Regions from separate parts of the Clostridium sp. B9 genome, predicted to be linked through region 2. Evidence: a T-box and tRNA genes for the amino acid it is inferred to sense, from the RefSeq annotation. Region 2 holds a T-box; the other regions hold tRNA genes.
What was found. A T-box is a leader RNA that pairs with one kind of tRNA and senses whether it is charged. The one in region 2 lies ahead of metG (methionine--tRNA ligase), so its partner is inferred to be a tRNA-Met.
Positions count from the first base shown of each region.

Region 1: it encodes a tRNA-Met, which carries the amino acid that the T-box ahead of metG (methionine--tRNA ligase) is inferred to sense. The anticodon was not compared.
Region 3: it encodes a tRNA-Met, which carries the amino acid that the T-box ahead of metG (methionine--tRNA ligase) is inferred to sense. The anticodon was not compared.

Region 1 covers NZ_JBNWKA010000003.1:355,954-360,789, reverse strand. Annotated here, with positions in the region: gene ACQZHJ_RS01685 (hypothetical protein) at 1-837, opposite strand, end outside; gene galE (UDP-glucose 4-epimerase GalE) at 1,314-2,327, opposite strand; gene ACQZHJ_RS01675 (hypothetical protein) at 2,460-3,236, opposite strand; tRNA gene ACQZHJ_RS01670 (tRNA-Met) at 3,411-3,486, shown strand; gene ACQZHJ_RS01665 (hypothetical protein) at 3,607-4,146, opposite strand; gene ACQZHJ_RS01660 (cation:proton antiporter) at 4,401-4,836, opposite strand, start outside.
Region 2 covers NZ_JBNWKA010000003.1:3,766,610-3,771,445, forward strand. Annotated here, with positions in the region: gene metG (methionine--tRNA ligase) at 125-2,062, opposite strand; T-box leader at 2,138-2,394, opposite strand; gene ACQZHJ_RS17065 (FUSC family protein) at 2,556-3,149, shown strand; gene ACQZHJ_RS17070 (FUSC family protein) at 3,182-3,691, shown strand; gene ACQZHJ_RS17075 (Na+/H+ antiporter NhaC family protein) at 3,732-4,836, opposite strand, start outside.
Region 3 covers NZ_JBNWKA010000003.1:756,337-761,172, forward strand. Annotated here, with positions in the region: gene ACQZHJ_RS03410 (immunoglobulin-like domain-containing protein) at 1-192, shown strand, start outside; gene ACQZHJ_RS03415 (VanZ family protein) at 454-1,167, shown strand; tRNA gene ACQZHJ_RS03420 (tRNA-Met) at 1,354-1,429, shown strand; gene ACQZHJ_RS03425 (GGDEF domain-containing protein) at 1,452-2,522, opposite strand; gene ACQZHJ_RS03430 (flippase) at 2,942-4,387, shown strand; gene ACQZHJ_RS03435 (CPBP family intramembrane glutamic endopeptidase) at 4,400-4,836, shown strand, end outside.

The sequences.
Region 1 (4,836 bases), 3.4 Mb from region 2:
TAAGTCTTTCATATGATTATTCATGCCCTTAATATGCTCATTCATTCCTTTCAAAGTAGATGTCATATCTAATGTATTTCTATTTACTCCATTAACCAAATTATTTATTCCTTTATTAAATAATTCATCTAATCTTTTAGTTAATTTATTCATAACATCATCCATTACATCCTTGTCCGTCTTAGAATAAACTGAAAACAACTCATTATCTAAATAATCTTCAAATATATCATAAAAATCTTCCTTAGATCTTTTCATTTTTATATTTATAGTGTTTAGTATTACAGAACCTATAACCCCTAAGATACTTGTCCAAAAAGCACTAGACATACTTGCTAAAGGTGCATTCATCCCTCTTGAGAAATCAGCCATACTCTGAGTCCCTAAAGACAATACACCAGTAGTTGTCATAATAGCTATTGTAAGCCCTAAAAATGTACCTATAAGCCCTAATGCTATAGATATAGATGGTAATATGTTAGATATGTTCTCTTCCATCAACACCTTATTATTTAGTCTCTTCTGAATTATTACTTCAGTATTTATGTTTCCAGTTCCTTTTCTTGCACTTTCCTTAAAATCATCAGCTATTGATTTAAGTTCACTATTTAAAAATTTTCTTTCTCTTTTTATCCTTCCATCATTAGAAATTTCCCCATCAATTACCTCAACATATTTACTTTCTTCAAAATCCTCAATCAATCTCTCGTATTTACTCTTAACTCTTATGTTATAAATAACACCAATGACTATAACCACTAAAATTAAACCAATCCCTAAGTAACCTAAAATATTTTGAGTTAAAAAGGATTGTAGGATATTATTCATAGTTTCCATAATAAAATATATTCCTCCTAAAATTATTAATCTCCATATGAAAATATATGTTTAGAAGACTATATTTATAATGAGTTTCATAATAAATATTAATGTAAATTAAAAAAGACTTGTTTTAAAAAATAGCAAAAAAATAAAACTTACAAATATATTTCTGAGAATTTCTCTTAATATTATTTATAAGTTTTATTTAATATTTGTTGCTATAAGTCTTTATATATTTAACTAATTCAATGATAATAAATTAATTAAATTTCTCTATAAAAAGAATAAAGGCTGAAGAAAAACTTCTCCAACCAATTCCAAAATAAATACCAACACGCTAAAGTATTTACTATATGTAGACATTATCACATTCTAGTTAAAAATTCAATAAAATCTACATATTTTTCTCTATAGTTTAACAATTTTCTCATGATTCTTTGAATTAATTTACTTTAATGTTATTCAATTGGAAAATAAATTCAAATTGATTATTAAATATTGTATCCTTTAGGATTTTTGCTTTGCCATCTCCATGAATCTTCACACATATTTTCTATAGCAAATTCTGCCTTCCATCCTAATTCTCTATTAGCCTTACTTGGGTCTGCATAACATTCTGCTACATCACCTGGTCTTCTTTCAACAATTTTATAAGGAACTTCTCTTCCGCTAGCTTCTGAAAAGGCTTTAACTAAATCTAAAACACTATATCCATTGCCAGTTCCTAAATTATAAGTTACAAGACCTGGATTTTCAACTAATTTATCTAAAGCTTTAGTGTGTCCTTTAGCTAAATCGACTACATGTATATAATCTCTAACACCTGTTCCATCATGAGTTGGATAATCATTTCCAAATACACTTAACTCCTTTAATTCACCAATAGCAACCTTAGTTATATATGGCATTAAATTATTTGGTATTCCACTTGGATCTTCTCCTATTAACCCACTCTTATGTGCTCCTACTGGGTTAAAATATCTTAAGATGCATATATCCCAAGTATTATCTGATTTATATAAGTCTCTTAAAATATCTTCTATCATTAGTTTTGTTCTACCATATGGATTTGTTACTGATAATGGACATTCTTCATGGCAAGGTACTATCTTGCAATCTCCATATACAGTAGCTGATGAACTAAACACGAATTTTTTAACATTGTGTTTTTTCATAGTTTCTAATAGTACTAATGTACTAACTAAGTTATTATTGTAATAATCTAACGGTATTATAGTTGATTCTCCAACAGCTTTTAATGCAGCAAAGTGAATAACTGAATCTATATTATTTTCTGTAAACACGCTTTCAACTCCAGCTGCGTCAAGTAAGTCCATTTTATAAAACTTAATATCTTTTCCTGTAATTTCTTTAATTCTATCTTTAACTAACTCCTTACTATTTGAAAGATTATCTATAACTATTACATTATGTCCCTCTTCTAGAAGTTCAACACAAGTGTGGCTTCCTATATAACCTAATCCACCTGTTACTAATACATTCATATTCACACATCCTCTTTTATTAATAAATTCTATTTTTTCCATAATTTCATATTTTATATTTTATCATAATATACGATAATTATTAATTAGAAATAATTATGGTAATAATAAATTATAAGTATATCTCTATTTTTATATCTCATAAAAATATTCTTTCCACATATTTAATTCTTCTAGGTGTTCATTGATCAAAACTTCATTGACATATACTGCATTATTTACTTTACATTTTCTATACCTAGTTTCACAAACCTTAACAAGAAGCAAAGTTACACCTTCATAGCATTTCAAAACATTTGCTATCCTATAACTACGCTTCTCTATATCTGTATCTCCATATATTAATCTACTGCTTTCTATCATAGGTATAAAATCTCTAAACCTCTGTTCTATAGCTTCCCCTAAATTAGTAGCTAAACATAAAAGTTTATAAATACCTATAAGCTTTTGTTTATCTTCTTTTGCATTTTCTACAACTTTTTTCATCTCATCTATAGATGCTTGAATTTCCATCATCTCTTCATCTAAATTTTTATTTATTGAATTAACTTTAAAAACCTTAATAAAAGGTGCTTTTAAATTATACATTAATGTTTTTTCGTCATCATCTACTAACAATAGTTCCTTAATAGGTCGCATATCATAATTATTTATCATATATTCGCTACTAACTTCTTCTCCTAAAGTTGCTTTTATAGCTTTTCTATTCAATATACTCATATTTCTAGCATATTTAGGTATTAGAGTTTCTAAGATATAAATTTTTTCTTCATTTATTTTATTAACTAAATGCTTTATATCTCTATTCTCAACTTTTAGTTCCTCATTATATTTTTCTTTTTCAAAAGAAAACATATCCTTCAGTTCTAAGGCCCTGCCATATGCTTCATCAAAACCTTTGGTAAACATTTCTCCTCCTGAACTACAACTAAACTCTATATACGTTCCCTATATAACCATTATATATCACAAACCTAAAACTTCTAAGTGGAATATTGCTTTTTAATAAAATAAATATTAATATTCCTTGACTTAATCCTGATATTAACGTATAGTTAAAGAGTAGTAGATACAATTTAATGACGCGGGATGGAGCAGTTGGTAGCTCGTCGGGCTCATAACCCGAAGGTCGTAGGTTCAAGTCCTGCTCCCGCAACCACAAAGAGTTCTGTAAAAACAGAACTCTTTTTTTATTTTATAATTTAATTCTTTTTTAAACAAAGTTTATAATTTAAATATATTAAAATACAAAAAAATAATCATCTAAATATTTAGATGATTATTTTTTTATATAATTATTCTTCTCTTTTAAGTTCTCTTCTAATTTCTCTTTTTTCAACTCTAGCAGCTTTTTTGCATCCCTAGCTTCTCTTTCTACTTCTCTAATCCACTTTTGAGCTATTTGTTCTTCATGAGCTTTGAAATGTTCATATTTTTTAAACTCTTTTAAAGCTTCTTTAATTTTTTCATCAAGCTCTTTAGTATCAATTAAATCTCCACATTCTTCACCTAAAGATTCTTCATACTCTTTGAAGACTTCTCTTAAAGCTTTCATAGCTTCTCTTTCTTCTTTTTTACCTTTTAAATTATCTAATATTCTTTTTAATACATTTTTATTTTTAGCTAAAGTAAGATTTTCTCCCTCTTCAGCTAAAGCAACTAACATTTCTAATTTTTTCTTAGTATATTCTAATGTAGTATCTTCTAATTCACTTTCTATTCCGTATTGTCTAAGGAATTTTTTGAATTCTTCCATATCAGCTGCATCATTAAAGGGAATGATTTCTTCTAATTCAATATCTAAAATTTCTTTACTCATCTGTATTACCTCCTAAGATTAAACACAAATACCATCGTTTCAATGTAGATATACCTCTACACTCAAGCCATTAGTATTTATATACCTAATAATTTATGTTTTTATAATAATACTAATAAAACAAATTTAGAAGGACTTTCATCACAAGTTGTTAATTTTCACTTTTTTGCCATAAAAAAATAAACTAAAACATATAAATATACTTATATATTTTAGTTTATTTAAGATTCACCATTATTTTTATTAATATATAATTAAATTCTAATTGTATTTTTACTCTTATCTCTAAAAGCTATTTTTAATAATATAGGTGTAATTATTGTTGTTATAACTACAACAATTACTATTGGAGCTAAAAATTCTGGAAGCATGAGCCCCATAGCAATTCCCTTATTAGCAACTATTAAAGCAACTTCCCCTCTCGAAACCATACCAGTTCCTATCTGTATTGCTTCTCTATTACTATATCTACAAATCTTCGCTCCAATACCACACCCAATAATCTTGCTTAATATAGCAACTAATAGTAATAAGACCGTAAAAATAAGTATTGTTTTAGACATAGTTGTAAGCTCTACTTTTATTCCTATACTAGCAAAAAATATCGGTGATAATAACATATAAGATAAAGTCTCAAACCTAGAATTTAAGTATTTTGTTCTATTTGAATCTGATATTACTAATCCCGCT
Region 2 (4,836 bases):
TATAAGAGTCTTTTTATAACATATGTTATAAACTTAAAAATTTATTTAAGTAAATCTATAAGCATGTTGCTAATATATAAAATACTCTCAACATACTTTATAGATTCACTATAAAACTTTAAAATTATCTTACTTGACTTCCAGTTAACATTTCACCCGGGTTAACTAATACTAGTTCTGAATCATCAGCTGGTGCTGCTGCAAGTATCATACCTTGTGATAATTCTCCTCTTAATTTAACTGGCTTTAAGTTAGCTACTAATACTACATACTTTCCAACTAACTCTTCTGGTTTGTAGTGCATAGCTATTCCTGAAATAACCTGTCTTTCTTCTCCACCCAAATCAACTTTAAGTTTTAATAACTTCTTAGCTTTTTTAACTGGCTCACACTCTAAAACTTTAACTACTCTTAAATCAATCTTGTCAAAGTCATCTATAGTTATTTCTTCTTTTATTGGGTTCTTAACTAACTCTTCGTTAGCTGGCTTAACTGGAGCTGGTTTTAAAGCTTCTAGTTCAGCTAATTTTTCCTCAACATCTATTCTTGGGAACATAGCATCACCTTTAACAACTTTATCTCCAGCAACAGTTCCGTTGAACTCTTTTAAACTTTCCCAAGTTGTAACTTTAGTGTTTAATTGAGCATTCATTTTTGCACTTGTTTCTGTTAAGAATGGTGAAATCATAACTGAAACAAATCTTAATGTCTCAAGTAAGTTATATAAAACTGTACCTAATCTTGCTTTTTTCTCTTCATCCTTAGCAAGTATCCATGGAGTTGTTTCATCTATATATTTGTTAGCTCTGCTTATTAAAGTCCAAATACTCTCTAAAGCTTCTGGGATTTTTAAAGCGTCTATGCTAGCTTCTACTTTTCCTGGAGTAGCTAAAGCTAAGTTTATTAACTCATCATCTATAGCTTCTTTACAAGTTGGTGCTTGAATAACTCCATCGAAGTATTTCTCAACCATAGCTACTGATCTTGATAAAAGGTTACCTAAATCGTTAGCTAAGTCTGTATTTACTTTCTTTATGAATATTTCATTGTTGAATAATCCATCTGAACCAAATGGTATCTCTCTTAATAAATAGTATCTTACAGCATCTGCTCCAAACATATTAACTAAAACTACTGGATCAACAACGTTACCTTTTGATTTTGACATTTTTCCTCCATCAACAAGTAACCATCCATGGCCAAATACTTGCTTAGGTAATTCTAAACCTAAAGCCATTAACATTATTGGCCAGTAAATTGTGTGGAATCTTAAAATGTCTTTTCCTATTAAGTGAACATCAGCTGGCCAGAACTTTTTGTATAATTCTTGGTTCTCTTGACCATATCCTAAAGCAGTGATGTAGTTTGATAATGCATCTATCCAAACATAGATAACATGCTTCTCATCAAAGCTTACAGGAATTCCCCAAGTGAAGCTTGTTCTTGAAACACAAAGATCTTGTAGACCTGGTCTTAAGAAGTTATTTAACATTTCATTCTTTCTTGATTCTGGTTGAATGAAATCTGGATGCTCTTCTATATATTGAATTAATCTATCAGCATATTTGCTCATCTTGAAGAAGTAAGCTTCTTCCTTAGCTTTCTCTACTGGTCTTCCACAATCAGGACAGTTTCCATTCACTAATTGAGTTTCTGTCCAGAATGACTCACATGGAGTACAATATAAACCTTCGTATGAATCTTTATAGATATCTCCTTGGTCATATAATTTCTTAAAAATCTCTTGAACAGCTTTTACATGATAATCATCAGTTGTTCTTATGAATTTATCATAGCTTATGTTCATCATTCCCCAAAGGTCTTTTATTCCAGCAACTATTTCATCTACGTGCTCTTTTGGAGTAATACCTTTTTCATTAGCTATTCTCTCTATTTTTTGACCATGCTCGTCTGTTCCTGTTAAGAACATTACCTCATGTCCTGTAAGTCTTTTGAATCTAGCTATAGCATCAGCTGCTACAGTAGTATAAGTATTACCTATATGTAGGTTAGTTGATGGGTAATAAATAGGTGTTGTGATGTAATATGGTTTTTTACACATTCTTTTCTTCCTCCTCTTTCTATTACTACTATTGTTTCCAATATTTTAAATATAAAAAGCCCCTATGGGAATTCCCATAGAGGCGTTAATTTACGCGATACCACTCTATTTCACATTTATGTCTCCATAAATATCTCAGTAAGTAACTCCTAAGCAAAAACTTATTTTATTACTCTGCAATATAACGGTTGCTACCGTACTTCTCTAAGATTAAATTCCTCAAAAAGTCTGCTCCAAGTCCATCTTCATAAAGTTTTCCGTCTCTGGCTTTCACCTAACCCAGCTCTCTTTTACACAGTCTACTTCATTACTCTTCTCTTCATAGCATTTATTTACTTAATTTAAATTATAAGATTAGATTAACTGTACTGTCAATCGTTTTTAGCTTTAAATTCTCCTATATTCTATATTTCTTGTTATTTGTAATAATATGAAAATATTATATACTATCTATATTGGTTCAATATCACAAATCGTTAGGAGGTCTTAATTCATGAAAGGATTAACCTTGCCTAAAATAGGTGCAAGAAATCTAAAGACAGCTTTAGCTGTTACACTTTGTATAGTTGTCTTTGAACTAATTGGTAGACCCTATCCATTTTATGCATGTATAGCCGCTGTAATATGTATGAAAGATACCGTTGAAAGCTCTATGAAAATCGGAAAAGATAGAATGATTGGAACTATAACAGGAGCCTGCGTTGGTATATCTTTAACATTCATAGCTATATCATTTAAACTTACCAATTTTCAAGGAACTATAACAGGGTTAGGAATTATATTAACAATTTATCTACTTAATCTTCTTAAAAAAAATAGTTCTGTTGTAATTGCCTGTATAGTATTAATAGCTATAATGACTAATCTACATGGAAAAACACCTTATGTATATGCATTCGATAGAGTTATAGACACATTTATAGGTATAATAATTGCTCTTCTAATAAATAATTACATATATAAGTATGAAAAAAAAGTTATGAAAGACATAGAAAACATAGAAGAGAAAATCCTAAGACTTGAAAAAGAAGTTAAAGATGATATAAAAAAAGACATAGAAAACTTTGAAAATAAGAAGAAAAAATAATATAATTTAGCATAACACTATATGATTTAGGGGTGAAATATTTGTTCAACTTTAGCCTGCAAACTATAGGAGCTAGAAATCTAAAAACCTCATTGGCAGTTTTTATTTGTATAATAACCTTTGAGCTTTTAGGTCGCTCTAGTGCCTTCTTTGCTTGTATAGCTGCTATGATGTGTATGCAAGATACTGTTGAAAATTCTTATAAGATGGGAAAGAACAGAATGCTTGGTACTTCTATTGGTGCCATTGTAGGTTTAACCTTAACTGCTATCTTTAACATATTGAATTTAGATCATTTTCTTACTTACGCTTTCTTAACAGCTTTAGGAACAACAGTGGCAATATACTTTTGTATTTTATTTAAATGCAAAGGAGCCGTAAATAGTGCTTGTATTGTTGTCTTTGCAATTATGACAAGTCTAAAGGGAGTTGGCTCATATAATTATGCCTTCAATAGAATTATAGATACGTTCATTGGAGTTATAATAGGTATTTTAGTCAACAGACTTGTATATCCTTATAAAAAGACCAAAGAAGCATAAAAAAAAGAGAAGAATTAGATTCTTCTCTTTTTTATTTATATTAATTATTAGCCGCTGGCTCTTCTACTTTTTTACCGAATATCATAGTTAGTATAAATAAAGCTATTAAAGATATTGGTAATACTACCCAAAAGCTTAATCCTAACCCTGCTGGAATATATCCAAATACTACTGTTATAGCTCCAACAAATAACGCATACCATATCTGAGTTCTAACGTGTTCTATGTGGTCACAGCCTGCTCCAGTTGAAGAAAGGATTGTTGTATCTGATATTGGAGAGCAATGATCTCCAAATATTGCTCCTGTTAAAACTGCTGATGTACTAACTATTACAAACTGCCAATCTGGATTTATAGCAAATGCTAATGGGATTGCTAAAGGCATTAATATTCCCATTGTTCCATAAGCTGTACCTGTTGCAAAAGCAATTACTGAACCAAGTATAAATATAATAGCTGGTAACAAGAATGCTGGTATTGTATCTGATAATACTCCAACTAAATAAGCAGCAGTTCCTAACTCTTTTATTACGGAACTTAATGACCAAGCTAATATAAGAATTACTCCTGTTATTAAAAGACCTTTCATTCCTTCAACCCATATTCCTATACCTTCTGATATAGTAAATATTTTTCTACCTACACCTAAGGCTAAAGCAACTATTGTAGCTAATAATGCTGATTGGAATAAAACTATTGAAGCATCAGCATTTGAGAAAGCAGCCTGTATGCTTGCAAAGCTTAGTGGAGAGTTATTCATCATCTCTATTATTGCCAAATCTTCTCCACCCATTACAGTTACCCATCCACTGTAATAAAATCCAATTAATGATGAGCCTATTAAAACACCTATTGGAATTATTGCATTCCATACACTTAACTTGATTCCCTCTATTGGTTCTAAATCTTCACTATCTGTTGCTGTTTCTGTAACTGGTAATACTTCACCTTTTCTAGCTCTTCTCTCAGCTTTAAGCATTGGGCCAAACTCTCTTAAAGTAATTGCTGATATAACAACAAAAGCTAAGATTAATATGTTATAAAATCTATAAGGTATAGTTTCTAAGAAAACTCCAAATCCATCTGCTTCTATTCCAACACTTTGAAGCGCATCTCCTATTAATCCAACCTCTAATCCTATCCAA
Region 3 (4,836 bases), 3.0 Mb from region 2:
TATTCAGTAGTGGACAAAGATGGAAACAAAACAGAGGTTAAAAGAATAGTAAAAGTTAACCCTAAATTAGTTGAGAACAATAATAAATTACCTAATACTGGACTTCCGGTTAGATTACCATATATAGGAGCTGCGCTTATAGCATTAGGATCATTATTAAAATTTAAAAAGAAAAATAAAAGAAATAAGTAATATAAAATGAAAAAGCGTTATATTGAAACTTTTAAGTTTTAATATAACGCTTTTTTATTAGCTCTATTTTAAGTTAAAATAGAGCTAATAAGAGATTTTTCAATAAACTGAAAAATTTTTTGAAGTAGCAATGAAGCTATTAGGAGCTTAGAGCATTATGCTTTGATATGGAATATATTTATTTTGACTAAAATACCCAATTTATGTTTATAATTAACATATAAGTTTTTATTTGAATTAAATGGTATAAAAGGAGAATAGATGATTGTAATTTCTCAGAATCAAATTTTATTTTTAGGAATCTTAGTTTTTATTTTTATAAGAGCATGTATATTAAATGAAGATAAAAAAAATGCAGTTTTATTTGGCAAAACTAAAAAAGCATATAGCTTTGATAATTTTATTTTTGATTTGTTTTGTATATATTTAATAGGTGTTGCATCAAAAATATATTTTCCTTTGGAGTTTGCTTGGGGAAATGAATTACATTATAATATGCCTAAAATATGGTTAAGACCAATATGGAGCTTAATGGAGATATATAAAGCTGGTGGTGCATCTGGACTAATATATCAGGTAGTTGGAAATTCAATTATATTAACACCAATGGCATTTTTTCTATGTTATTTTAATCAGAATTCATTGCTTTATCAAAGAGGGAATAAAATTATCTGTATTATAAATAAGTTTTGGAAAAATGGATTCAGTATTAATTTTTCCAAGAAATTAAATTTGAAAGATATAATTAAAATATGTTTTGTAATAGCTCTTTTTATGGAGACTTCTCAATTAGTTTTATCATTAGTAATTCCAAATACAGCAAGATTTTTTGAAATAAATGATATAATATTAAATACTATGAGTGGAGTATGGGGATATTATTTATTTTATATATTCACAGATGTGAGAAGGATATTATTAAGCAATTATGGAAGTTACATTGATAAGAGAACAAAGAAAAATATTAGGGCTTAAGTAAAATATGTTAAGATATAATAGAAATATCTCTAAAATTAAAAAAAGTTTTAATAAAGGTAATGGGGCTATAGGCGCCTCTTAGTTGTATTAAGCTTGATAAGGAATATATTTCTTGAAAATAACCTTTGACATATGCTGATATTAGGCATATACTAAGTACATACCAAAGAGGTAACTTAATATCGCGGGATGGAGCAGTTGGTAGCTCGTCGGGCTCATAACCCGAAGGTCGTAGGTTCAAGTCCTGCTCCCGCAACCATAAATAAAGAGTTCTAGTTTTACTAGAACTCTTTTTCTGTATAAATTATAAACTGATTTTTACCTGAATTTTTAGCTTCATACATAGCTAAATCAGCTTTTTTGTATAAGGTTTCGTATGAAGAATCTTTACAATCTTTTGAAAGTGCAATACCAATACTACATGTTACTTCAATTTTTTCTTCTTCAGAATGTACATAAATAGGAAAAGAGTTTATTATTTCTTTAGCCTTATTAATTACATACTCTTCATCTTTAAAAGTAGGTATGAAAATCATGAATTCATCTCCGCCTAATCTAGATATACAATCCGTATCTTTAAATATTTTTTTTAGATTAGAAGAAACTTCTTTAAGTAGATCATCACCTTTCATATGTCCAAAATTATCATTTACTAGTTTGAAATTATCAAGATCTAGTATTAACATAGCAGAATCATTGCCCATTTTAGAATTTTTATTAACAAAATTTTTGGCAGCCTGTCTGTTAAGAAGTTTTGTTAATCCGTCAGTCTCACTTAGATAAGTTAGTTCATTTTTAAGTTTTATATCAGTATATTTTATTTTGCAAAAGAACATATTTATCCAGGTTGAAAAGCTTAAGACAAAAATATTGTCTAGTATGTAATTAAAAATATGTAGAGCTGATACTGTATTACCGTAATGCATAATAGTAATAAAAGTATCTATAGATAAAATAGCTAAAATAGTAAAAAAGAAATATACACTTGGTCCCATTATAGTAACTGTAGTAGCCATTATTATGCATATAATTAAGGTATATGAATTAAAATATTGAAATTCTAAAAAAAACAATATGAGAAATATGTTTAAATACGAACTTATAAATGCATATTTCTTATTTTTTTTAAAGTAAAAACCAAAAAGGTAATATCCTAATAATGAAATTATGCATTCTAAAAAATACACAATTTTGTTAGGAATTATTAGTACACTTGTATTAATATCAAGCATAAAAGCTATAATACCATAAGAGATAAAGAAAATAAAAATCCATTTAGATAGCATTTTCTGAGATTTTATTATGTAGCTTAAAACATCATCTGAATAATCTTTAAAATTTTTTAAAAGCAAAATAGTCATCTCCTTATTATTTTTATATATCTATAAAATTAATAATATAAATAGAAAAATACTATTAATAAACAATGTTTTTAGTATAACTATCATTATAAACCAATGAAATGTTTATTTACAAATATCTAAGAATTTAAAAAAACATATATTTAACTTTTTTTTATTAATTTTGTAAAGTATAAAATATTGAAGTTTAATAATTGAACTTTTAATAATTAATAATATAGAAATTAATAAAAATGCGTAAAATCTTAACATAACCTTAAAAATAATTAAATTTTATTGAATTTTTAAAATAAATATGATATTTTTTTCTATATTGTTTATAAATGTAAGAAAATATGAGTTTAAAATAATAAAAATAAAGAGTATTAGACAATTTCAAAAATGGAATTGTTTCTTTATGAGGAGAAATTATGAAAAATTCACTATCAAAAAACATAATATTCAAATTTTTATTAAATATTTTTAATGTTGTAGTTCCAATAATTATAGGGCCATATACCCTTAGAGTTTTTGGACCTGACTTAATAGGAACAGTAAATTATTCTCAAACAATATATGGATATTTTTTTATATTTGCTACTTTTGGAGTTTATCAATATGGATTGAGAGAAATAAGTAGAGTTAGAGATGACCCCAAAAAGCTATCACAGGTATATACTAGTTTATTTACCCTAACTTTTATAACAAATATATTAACAACTATTGTATATATAGTATTTGTTCAATTAAATTATTCTGGAACAGAAATATATGTTACATGCATGATATTAACTTTTAATTTATTATCTAATATCTTTTATACAGAATGGGTAAATGAGGGCTTAGAAAATTATGATTTCATAACAATAAAGACTATAATAATTAGAATTATTTATGTGATTTTCTTATTTATGCTTGTTAGAACTTCAAATAATTTAAAAGAATATATGATTCTTTTAGTTTTATCTACCTTTTTAAATAATATTGTAAGTTTTATATATATAAGAAAAAGAATACCTTTTGATTTTTCTGATTTAAAACTACTAAAACATATAAAACCTATGTTTTTAGTTGTTATATTGTCTAATGCTAATGTTTTATACACACAACTTGATAAATATTTTATTGGTCAATACATAGGAATGGATTCAGTTGCTTATTATACAACAGCACAAAGTATAAGCAATATAATAAATACTCTGTTACTTACAGTTATTTATGCAACTATTCCAAGAATGTCAAATTATATAGCAAATCAAGGTCATGATCAATATAGAACTTTATTGGATAAAATTTCAAGAATGTATTTTTTAATTCTTTTTCCTGCTTCTATTGGGATATTTGTTTTAGCAAAAGAAATAATACTAATATATGGTGGAAGTAAATATTTGGATGCTATTCCAATACTTAAAGTTTTTGCTATATACATAGTTACTATAGGGATTGAAGCTATTTTAGTTAATCAAATTATGTATATAAAAGGGAAAGAAAAAGAACAAGTAAAAATAACATTTATAGGTGGTTTTATAAATTTAGTATTAAACATAGTATTAATTTGGACAAACTACTTCAATGAGACAAATGCAGTTATTACAACATTATTAGCTAATATAGTTGTTATTTCATTAGAATATTTATATATAAGGTTTATTATGAAATTAAATTTCAATATTTTTAGTATAGATAAGATTAAATATTTAGCTATATCATTATTATTCATACCTATAACGTATTTTATAGGTAAATTTATAAGTGGAGTCTTATTATTTACTTTAGCTGTAGTGATTATAAATTCATTGATTTATTTTTTGATTTTATTAATTATTAAAGATAAATCTTTATTAGAGATAATAAATAAATTTAAAATTAAAATTTAAAAGGAGTATTTTATGAAAATATATAAGAATTCAATTTTTATTTTTATTTACATGCTTTTGATATTACTTTTCCCTAAAACGCCTCTATTGGAAATGATATTTAAAGATAATGAATTATTAATAAAAGCATCATTATATACCTTCTGTTTATTTCATATATTTGTACTTTTAATTGGAGTATATTTTTATAAAGATATTTATATAAGGGGTTTTTTAAAAATAAAAGAAAAGCCATTAAAGTTTATATTTTTTCTAATAATAGGTATTGTAGCTATATATATGTCAAATATATTTTTTGATATGTTTATAAAACAACAGAGTAGTAATCAAGAATCATTAATATCAACACAAAAATATATAACTGGATTAACAGCTGTTTTTTATTATATAACAACAATAATAATTGGTCCTTTAAATGAGGAATTAATTTTTAGAAATATACTTATGGG